3 linked regions of the Glaciimonas sp. PCH181 genome follow. The main gene of each other region encodes a partner of the protein of the gene in region 2 in a complex. Links are inferred from orthologs where the notes say so. Each region holds a gene or a part of one and is shown on either strand. Other genes may lie near its edges.

Region 1 (2,895 bases), 1.9 Mb from region 2 along the record:
GCCATGACAGGATTTTACCCGGCGATGGCGTGAACTTGAAGGGGTCTTCTGCGTTGATACGGCATTCTATCGAATGGCCGGTCAATTGGATATCGCGTTGGCGATAACGCAGTTTTTCACCGGCTGCGATGTGAATTTGCTCTTGAACAATATCGACACCGGTGATCATTTCAGTGATTGGATGTTCAACCTGCACGCGGGTATTCATTTCAATGAAATAGAATTCGCCGTTTTCGTAAAGAAATTCAAACGTACCAGCACCGCGATAGTCCATCTTGCGACAGGCTTCAGCGCAACGATCGCCAATTTTCTCAACGACTTTGCGAGGGATGCCCGGTGCTGGGGCTTCCTCGATGACTTTTTGATGGCGGCGTTGCATGGAGCAATCGCGTTCGCCTAGCCAGATCGCATTTTTATATTGATCGGCCAGAATCTGGATTTCCACGTGACGTGGATTTTCCAGATATTTCTCCATATACACTTCTGGATTGCCAAATGCTGCACCAGCCTCAGTTTTGGTCATGGTGACGGCATTTGCCAGCGCTGCTTCTGTGTGCACTACGCGCATGCCGCGTCCGCCGCCGCCGCCGGAGGCTTTAATGATGACCGGATACCCGATTTTGCGGGCGATCTTGATGACTTCTTTCGGATCGTCCGGCAATGCGCCTTCAGAACCGGGAACACAAGGTACGCCGGCACGGATCATGGCCTGTTTGGCGGAGACTTTATCGCCCATCAAGCGGATATTCGCTGGACGTGGGCCGATAAAGACAAAGCCGGATTGTTCTACACGTTCAGCGAAATCGGCGTTTTCCGATAAGAAACCGTAGCCGGGATGAATCGCCTCAGCATCGGTCACTTCTGCTGCGCTAATGATCGCAGGCATGTTCAGGTAACTCAGGCTTGACGGCGCCGGGCCGATACAGACCGATTCATCGGCCAGCTTCACGTATTTGGCTTCGCGGTCGGCTTCTGAATGGACCACCACGGTTTTGATGCCCATTTCACGACACGCGCGTTGTATGCGCAGGGCGATTTCGCCGCGATTGGCGATGAGAATTTTTTCAAACATAGTAAATGGTATTTCCGTCGCTAAGAGTCAAGCAGATTCAAGCAAATTCAAGCAGATTAAGCGTTAGGCTGGCGGGGTGAGGGAGCGCTGCCATCTTGGCTACGATTGCGCGCAATGCTCTCTGCCGTCCTATTCGCCACCGGTAATTTCTACCAGCAAGCTTGTCCGGCTGGGCCGAACTAACTCGCTGTTGGTGTCAACTTAACCGATGATAAACAAAGGTTGTCCGAATTCAACTGGTTGGCCGTTTTCCACCAGGATTTTCTTTACTACGCCGGTTTTGTCGGATTCGATTTCATTGAGCAATTTCATGGCTTCGATAATGCACAAGGTTTCGCCTTCCTTGATTTCCGAGCCGACTTCGACGAATACTGCCGCGCCGGGCGCTGAAGAACGGTAGAAAGTACCGACCATTGGCGATTTGACAATATGACCTTCTGGGATTGCAGGCACTTCCACTGCAGCGGCAACTGGCGCTGCAACTTGCATTTGCGCAGCCTGATGGGCAACTTGCGGTTGCATCATGACAACTTGATTATGCGATGCCGATGATTTGACGATGCGGACTTTACTTTCACCCTCGGTGACTTCCAGCTCTTCGATATCCGATTCAGCGACCAGATCGATTAACGTTTTGAGTTTTCTCAAATCCATAATGCCATCCTTCAGAGTGTATGTTTTTAAAAAATTAAATTGGAAATAACTGCCATTCTTGTTTTTAATGGGCAGATCGACGCATTTATAGCGAATTTGTAAGTCTGTGGTGATTAAAGCTGATTGACTGCGAATCCGATAGCGATGGGATAACCTTCTACGCCCAACCCGCAAATGACCCCGACGGCAATGCCCGACAGGTAAGAATGATGCCGGAAATCCTCACGTTTATGAACGTTGGAAATGTGTACCTCGACAAAGGGAATGGCGACGCCTGCTAATGCATCTCTTAGCGCAACGCTGGTATGCGTTAGTCCGCCGGGATTGATCACGATGGCGTCTACGCCTTCAGTTCTGGCGGCATGGATGCGATCAATCAACGCACCTTCATGGTTACTTTGAAAATGCGCTAGTCGCACGCCCGCCGTCGCCGCTTGCGTTTGCGCTGCCAGCACGATGTCTGCCAGTGTGGTCGATCCGTAAACTTCTGGCTCACGTGTGCCCAGTAAATTCAGGTTAGGGCCATTGAGAAGAAGTATATTTTTTGCCATGTAGATGGTGCTTCGTTTGACGACGATGGGCGCATTTTGCCGTCAAATGACTTTAACTGGCAAGAGGAATTTGTTTTTGCTACCGTTTTTCCAAGATTTCAGAAGCGTGATGCAGGTTATGTGAATGTCGCTTTAATTGCAACTACGACAATCACATCAAGCCCCTAGTAATGCTAAATCTTTCCGTAACTCATCAAATTTAATGCTGCCAAGATACATTTTTTTTACTTGTCCGTCTGCACCGATGAGAACGGTAAACGGTAAGCCGCCTGCATCATTGCCAAATTGACGGAGCAGCGCCGTGCCATTCACGCCAGCGACGTATAAAGGATAGGTAATCTTGTATTTTTCAGCGAATTTCGCAATATTGTCTTGTGAATCGATGCCGATGCCGATTACATGAATGTTTTTGCTCACTAATTCTGCACGTAAAGCATTCAATTCGGGCATTTCTTCTACGCAAGGACCGCACCAAGTTGCCCAAAAGTTAACGATTAGTGGCTTGCCTTTCCATTCAGAGAGAGGTTCCGGTTTTCCTGTCGCTTCGACCATGGATTGCGCAAAAAGATTAGCAACCGCAGGTGCGGCCGGGGCGGATGGTGTTAAACGTTGATGATT
Region 2 (2,793 bases):
TTTGGGCTAGCGTCGCCGATGCATGTGGATTGTGGGCAACGTCCAGCACAACTAAAGGTTGACCAGGCATCACTTGAAAACGGGCTGGCAATTCGACCGTTACCAAGCCGGTGCGAACCTCTTGCGCACTCACCGGCAATTGATTGCGTAGCGCCTCTAACGCGGCTAATGCGGCTGAAGCGTTCAATAATTGATTTGCGCCACGAAGACTAGGATAACCGAGGGAATTCCGACGTTGTCCACGTCCGCCATAATTCCATTGTTGCTTGTCACCGGTGTAGTTGAAATCGCGTCCCAACAACCACAAGTCAGCGCCGATGGCGTTGGCATGATCAATCAATGACTGCGGCGGCACCGGGTCACTACAAATAGCGGTTTTGCCCGCACGGAAAATACCGGCCTTTTCAAAACCGATTTTTTCACGGGTATCGCCTAAATAATCAGTGTGATCAATATCGATGCTAGTGACGATTGCGATATCTGCGTCTATCACATTGACGGCATCCAGACGCCCGCCAAGACCGACTTCCAAAATCACAACTTCCAGATTTGACGATGCCAGCAAATGCATGATCGCCAAAGTGGTGAATTCAAAATACGTTAAAGAGACATCGCCGCGTTGTGCTTCCACTGCCTCAAAGCTGGCAATCAGCGCCTCGTCCGATGCAGATTCGCCATTCAATTGCGCCCGCTCATTGAAGAGTAAAAAATGCGGCTTGATATATAAGCCAACTTTATAACCGGCGCGTAGCAGCATTGATTCCAGCATCGCACAGGTCGACCCTTTGCCGTTGGTTCCGGCTACCATGATAACCGGACAACCAAACTGGATATTTAATCGCTCTTTAACCAATTTGACCCGATCCAGGCCCATATCGATGGTTTTAAAGTGGCGCGATTCGAGTAATAACAGCCATTCGTCGAGAGTGGTCGGTTTACTAGAAGCGGTTGGCGTGGTCAACGGTGTAGGCATTCGATACTCATTTAACAAAAACAATAGCCCGAACAGCTAACGATTCGGGCTATTCATCAGGCTAATAACGTTATGCAAGGTCAGGCAATATCAAGCCAGCGTTTCAGCCGTTTGATTTTGCAACAAGGCCAACAAACGCGCGATTTCTTCACGCATTTTGCGTCGATCCACGATCATATCAACCGCACCTTTGGTGACTAGAAACTCAGCGCGCTGGAAGCCTTCAGGCAATTTTTCACGCACAGTATTTTCGATCACGCGTGGTCCGGCAAAGCCGATCAACGCTTTTGGCTCGGCGATTACAACATCGCCCATAAACGCAAATGAGGCGGATACGCCGCCCATGGTCGGATCGGTCAGCACGCTAATAAACGGTAATTTCTTTTCCGATAATTTAGTCAGCATCGCTGTGGTTTTTGCCATTTGCATCAACGACAGTAAACCTTCTTGCATCCGCGCGCCGCCGGTCGCTGTAATGCAGATAAATGGCACTTTTTGCTCCAACGCGACTTGCGCGCCCCGAACAAACCGCTCACCCACTACAGAACCCATCGAGCCACCCATAAATTCGAACTCAAAACAGGCAACTACAACAGGCAACGTCATAATCGCGCCGCCAAGCACAATGAGAGCATCCGTTTCACCGGTGGCTTCCATCGCCGCTTTAAGGCGATCAGGGTATTTTTTACTATCTTTGAATTTGAGGGTATCAATCGGCAATGTTTCCTGACCGATTTCATACCGGCCACCGGCGTCCAGCAAAGCATCGAGACGATCACGGGCGCGAATACGCAGATGATGACTACACTTTGGGCAGACGTGGATATTGGATTCCAGATCGGTCCTATAGAGCACAGCTTCGCAGGATGGACATTTAACCCAAAGTCCTTCAGGGATAGACTTGCGTGTCGCTGAATCGCTGCGTTGGATACGTGGGGGGAGTAGTTTTTCAAGCCAACTCATAGAGCGACCTCCTTCATATTTTTTACTTGCCGAATTGTACCTTCAACCAAAAAACAGCGATAGTAAATCGCTGTTTGTTAGCCAATAGCATTTCTCCTGTTTATTTTCACAACTATTCGTCCAGCGCTTTACGTATACCGCTGATGAACGTCTGCACTGCAGCAACTGCATGCTCACGCGGTGTGTTTTCTAGCTCCTGGATGATACGACTACCTATGACAACCGCGTCCGCCACCTGTGCAACGGCTTTCGCTGTAGCTGCATCACGGATGCCGAAACCCACACCAATTGGCAATTTAACATGCTTGCGGATCGCTGCAATGCGTTTGGTGACTTCAACGATATCGATATTTGCAGCACCAGTCACGCCTTTGAGTGACACATAGTAAGCAAATCCACCGCCGACATTTGCTACCTGCTGAATACGCTCTTCAGTTGACGTTGGAGCCAATAAGAAGATGGGGTCCATACCGTTAGCACGCATTTTATGGGCGAATTCTTCGCATTCTTCCGGCGGATAGTCAACGACGATGGTGCCATCGACACCAGCTTCTTTTGCCGCACTGATAAAAGCATCAACGCCCATGCGTTCAAGTGGATTGGCGTAACCCATCAACACCACTGGCGTATCGGTATTTGTCTGACGAAACGTGCGTACGTAACCTAATACATCGTGCAAACTTACATTGAATTTAAGCGCGCGTTCGCACGCACGCTGAATTACCGGACCTTCGGCCATTGGATCGGAGAACGGCACCCCCAATTCGAGAATATCAGCACCGCCTGCCACCAGCGCATGCATTAACGGTACGGTCAGTTCAGGATCGGGATCACCCGCCGTGATAAACGGAATGAGG
Region 3 (2,961 bases), 820 kb from region 2 along the record:
GACAGCAACTGATCCCGCATTTCACTCAACCATGCGCTAGACGGCATGCGCAGATCGTGCAAGCCAAACCAGTAACGCAGCAAATTGTCGATACGCGCTGCGCTGAGTTGTCGGACTTTTTCCAACTCAAGACAATTATCACCGGCACAGGCCGCCATATCTTGCGCAGCCAGTTCAACCAGCAGTTTTTGGCTAGACTGCATGTGCCCTGCGGTGCGCGTCAAACGCTCTTGAAAACCGACAAAATATTGGCTTAATACCGGCATCAATTGATGACGCAACGCATTTCTGGCATAGCGCGAATCCTGATTCGACTCGTCTTCGACGTATGTAATGCTGTGATCGGCAGCATAGGCTTCAAGCTGCGCGCGCGAAACGGCTAGCAATGGCCGCGCCATGAGCAGCGTAGGATCGCCTAGCAGTGTTGGTGCCGTATTCAATGTATCCATGCCGGATAACCCAGCTACGCCCGAACCGCGCAGCAATTGCAGCAACACGGTTTCGGCCTGATCATCAACATGATGCGCGGCCAGCAATAACGGTACTTGATGCTGACGACACATCTCGCCCAATGCGGCGTAGCGGCGGTTACGCGCGGCTTCTTCTACCCCGGTTTTATCGGTGTTGCCCAAGGCAATATGGCGCGCATCAAAACTGACATTCAAGCGCGTGCATTCAGCGGCACAATGCGCTAACCATTCGTCTGCGTTAGGACTAATCCCGTGATGCACATGAAAAGCGTAAAGCTTGATCTGGCGTGCCGCAGCATACGCCGCGGTCAATGCTAGCAATACGGACGAATCCAGTCCGCCGCTATACGCGATTGCCAGCGCAGAAGGCGCGGAGCCGATCTGCGCGGTGCTTGGGTCAAGGCCCTCATTGTTACCGTCGGAGGAAATAGAAAAAGCGCGCTGAATAATATTGCTCAGCGCGCTTTCAAACTGTTCGGTCGTGCTGACCGTTTGCGGATTTGCCACCTAATTTATCACCTAATATGTCGCCAAACTTAACATTACTCTGTCGCGGAAATTTCCTTGAATTTACCGTAGCTCATCAACTTCTCGTGGCGCGCTTCTAACAAATCCTTGGTTTTAACGCCCTGGAATTGACGTAAGGTATCCGACAACGCGCGTTTCAATAAACTCGCCATTTGCTTCGGATCCCGATGCGCTCCGCCGAGTGGTTCGTTGACGATCTTATCGATCAAACCCATCGCTTTCAAACGATGCGCAGTTAATCCTAAGGCATCAGCAGCGTCGGCTGCACGTTCAGCGCTTTTCCATAAAATAGAGGCGCAACCTTCTGGTGAAATCACCGCGTAAGTCGAGTATTGCAACATCAGCACCGCGTCGCCCACCGCAATCGCCAGCGCACCGCCAGAGCCACCTTCACCGATGATGGTGGCGATCAATGGCACTTTTAGCTCGGCCATCGCGTAAAGATTGTGTCCAATCGCTTCGGATTGACCACGTTCTTCAGCGTCAATACCGGGAAACGCGCCGGGCGTATCGACAAAGGTAAAAATCGGCAAACCGAATTTTTCCGCTACTTTCATCAGGCGCAATGCTTTGCGATAACCTTCCGGTTTCGGCATCCCAAAATTACGCAATGCGCGTTCTTTGGTATCACGCCCTTTTTGATGGCCGATGACCATGCAGGCCTGACCATTAAAACGGGCCAGTCCACCGACAATCGAAAGGTCATCGGCGTAAGTACGGTCGCCATGCAACTCATGAAAATCGGTGAACATTTGATTCACGTAATCCATCGTGTAAGGACGTTGCGGATGACGTGCAATCTGCGAAACTTGCCAAGGCGTCAGTTTCGCGTAGATATCTTTGGTCAGCTGCTGACTTTTTTTCGATAAACGGTCGATTTCTTCCGAAATATCCACCGCCGAATCGTCCTGCACAAAGCGCAGCTCTTCTATCTTGGCATCCAGTTCAGCAATCGACTGTTCAAAGCCAAGAAATGTAGTTTTACTCATGGTGTTCCTCTGTTTTTTGCGCCGCCGTAGAGGCAAAAAGCTGCGCCAAATCTATACTTGCGAATGTCACTTTAGGTAACTGCAACACTATTCAGCCAATTATGCCAACGCGATTGATGCAGTTGGCGTAGTTAGCTTAGCTAATCCACTCAATATTCTACCGGTATCGGCTCCAGGCTACGCCATAGATACCATGTCGCGACCGTGCGCCAAGGCTCCCAATTCGCGGATACTTCCCGTGCATCGCTGCGCGAAACTGGCTCTCCGGAGAAGTAATTAACACTGATCCCCTTCAGCAAGCCGACATCGTCCAAAGGCAAAATATTCGGCCGAAGCAGATTAAATATCAAAAACATCTCCGCTGTCCAGCGGCCAATGCCACGAATCTGCGTCAACTCGGCAATGACGTCCTCATCTTCCATCTCGGCCCACTTGTCAGCGTGCACACGTTTGGCCTTGAAATGGTCGGCCAGATCAAGGATATATTCGGCCTTGCGCTTAGACAAACCGCAGGCTGCCAACTGTTCGTTGCCGGCTTTCAATACCTGTGAAGGAGAACATTTTGGGCAGATTAACAGAAATTTCTGCCAGACGGCTTCTGCCGACTTAATCGAGATTTGTTGACCGATCACAGAGCGCGCCAAAGTTGTGAATGCTTCGCCGCGACCTGTCAGATGTAAATCGCCAAATTGCGGGATTAATTTACGCATAATACGATCGCGTTTCATCAACTCTACCTTGGCATCTTCCCAATAGGAGGCCACAAAGAGTTTGGTATCGGCAGTAATTAATTTTTGCATGCGACCTAGGTCCTCCGCCATTCAGTTTGACCACCAGGCTTGTCTTCAAGCAGAATGCCATCCGCCAGCAAAGCGGCACGAATACCGTCAGCAGCGGCAAAATTCTTGGCCATCTTTGCTGCCAGGCGGGCTTCAATTTTCAGTTGAATGTCCGCTTCCGATAAACCGGCTGGA

The links. Proteins that work in one complex are often made in the same cells at the same time.
Region 1: the proteins of accD (region 2) and accB are in contact, whole or in part, in a solved structure (PDB 8UXZ), measured with the Escherichia coli proteins. The link is inferred for Glaciimonas sp. PCH181 from one-to-one orthologs.
Region 3: the proteins of accD (region 2) and C7W93_RS07920 are in contact, whole or in part, in a solved structure (PDB 8UXZ), measured with the Escherichia coli proteins. The link is inferred for Glaciimonas sp. PCH181 from one-to-one orthologs.

What each region holds. Positions count from the first base shown.
Region 1 is NZ_PYFP01000001.1:2,765,823-2,768,717, reverse strand. It holds accB (acetyl-CoA carboxylase biotin carboxyl carrier protein), read right to left. Parts: upstream 1,727-2,895; coding sequence 1,274-1,726; downstream 1-1,273. Other genes in the region: C7W93_RS12625 (TlpA disulfide reductase family protein), read right to left, coding at 2,434-2,895; aroQ (type II 3-dehydroquinate dehydratase), read right to left, coding at 1,840-2,277; accC (acetyl-CoA carboxylase biotin carboxylase subunit), read right to left, coding at 1-1,072. UniProt on the Escherichia coli protein: This protein is a component of the acetyl coenzyme A carboxylase complex; first, biotin carboxylase catalyzes the carboxylation of the carrier protein and then the transcarboxylase transfers the carboxyl group to form malonyl-CoA.
Region 2 is NZ_PYFP01000001.1:883,254-886,046, forward strand. It holds accD (acetyl-CoA carboxylase, carboxyltransferase subunit beta), read right to left. Parts: upstream 1,937-2,793; coding sequence 1,064-1,936; downstream 1-1,063. Other genes in the region: folC (bifunctional tetrahydrofolate synthase/dihydrofolate synthase), read right to left, coding at 1-973; trpA (tryptophan synthase subunit alpha), read right to left, coding at 2,049-2,793.
Region 3 is NZ_PYFP01000001.1:1,702,321-1,705,281, forward strand. It holds C7W93_RS07920 (acetyl-CoA carboxylase carboxyltransferase subunit alpha), read right to left. Parts: upstream 1,988-2,961; coding sequence 1,013-1,987; downstream 1-1,012. Other genes in the region: tilS (tRNA lysidine(34) synthetase TilS), read right to left, coding at 1-977; C7W93_RS07925 (DNA-3-methyladenine glycosylase), read right to left, coding at 2,137-2,787; cysS (cysteine--tRNA ligase), read right to left, coding at 2,793-2,961. UniProt on the Escherichia coli protein: Component of the acetyl coenzyme A carboxylase (ACC) complex. First, biotin carboxylase catalyzes the carboxylation of biotin on its carrier protein (BCCP) and then the CO(2) group is transferred by the carboxyltransferase to acetyl-CoA to form malonyl-CoA.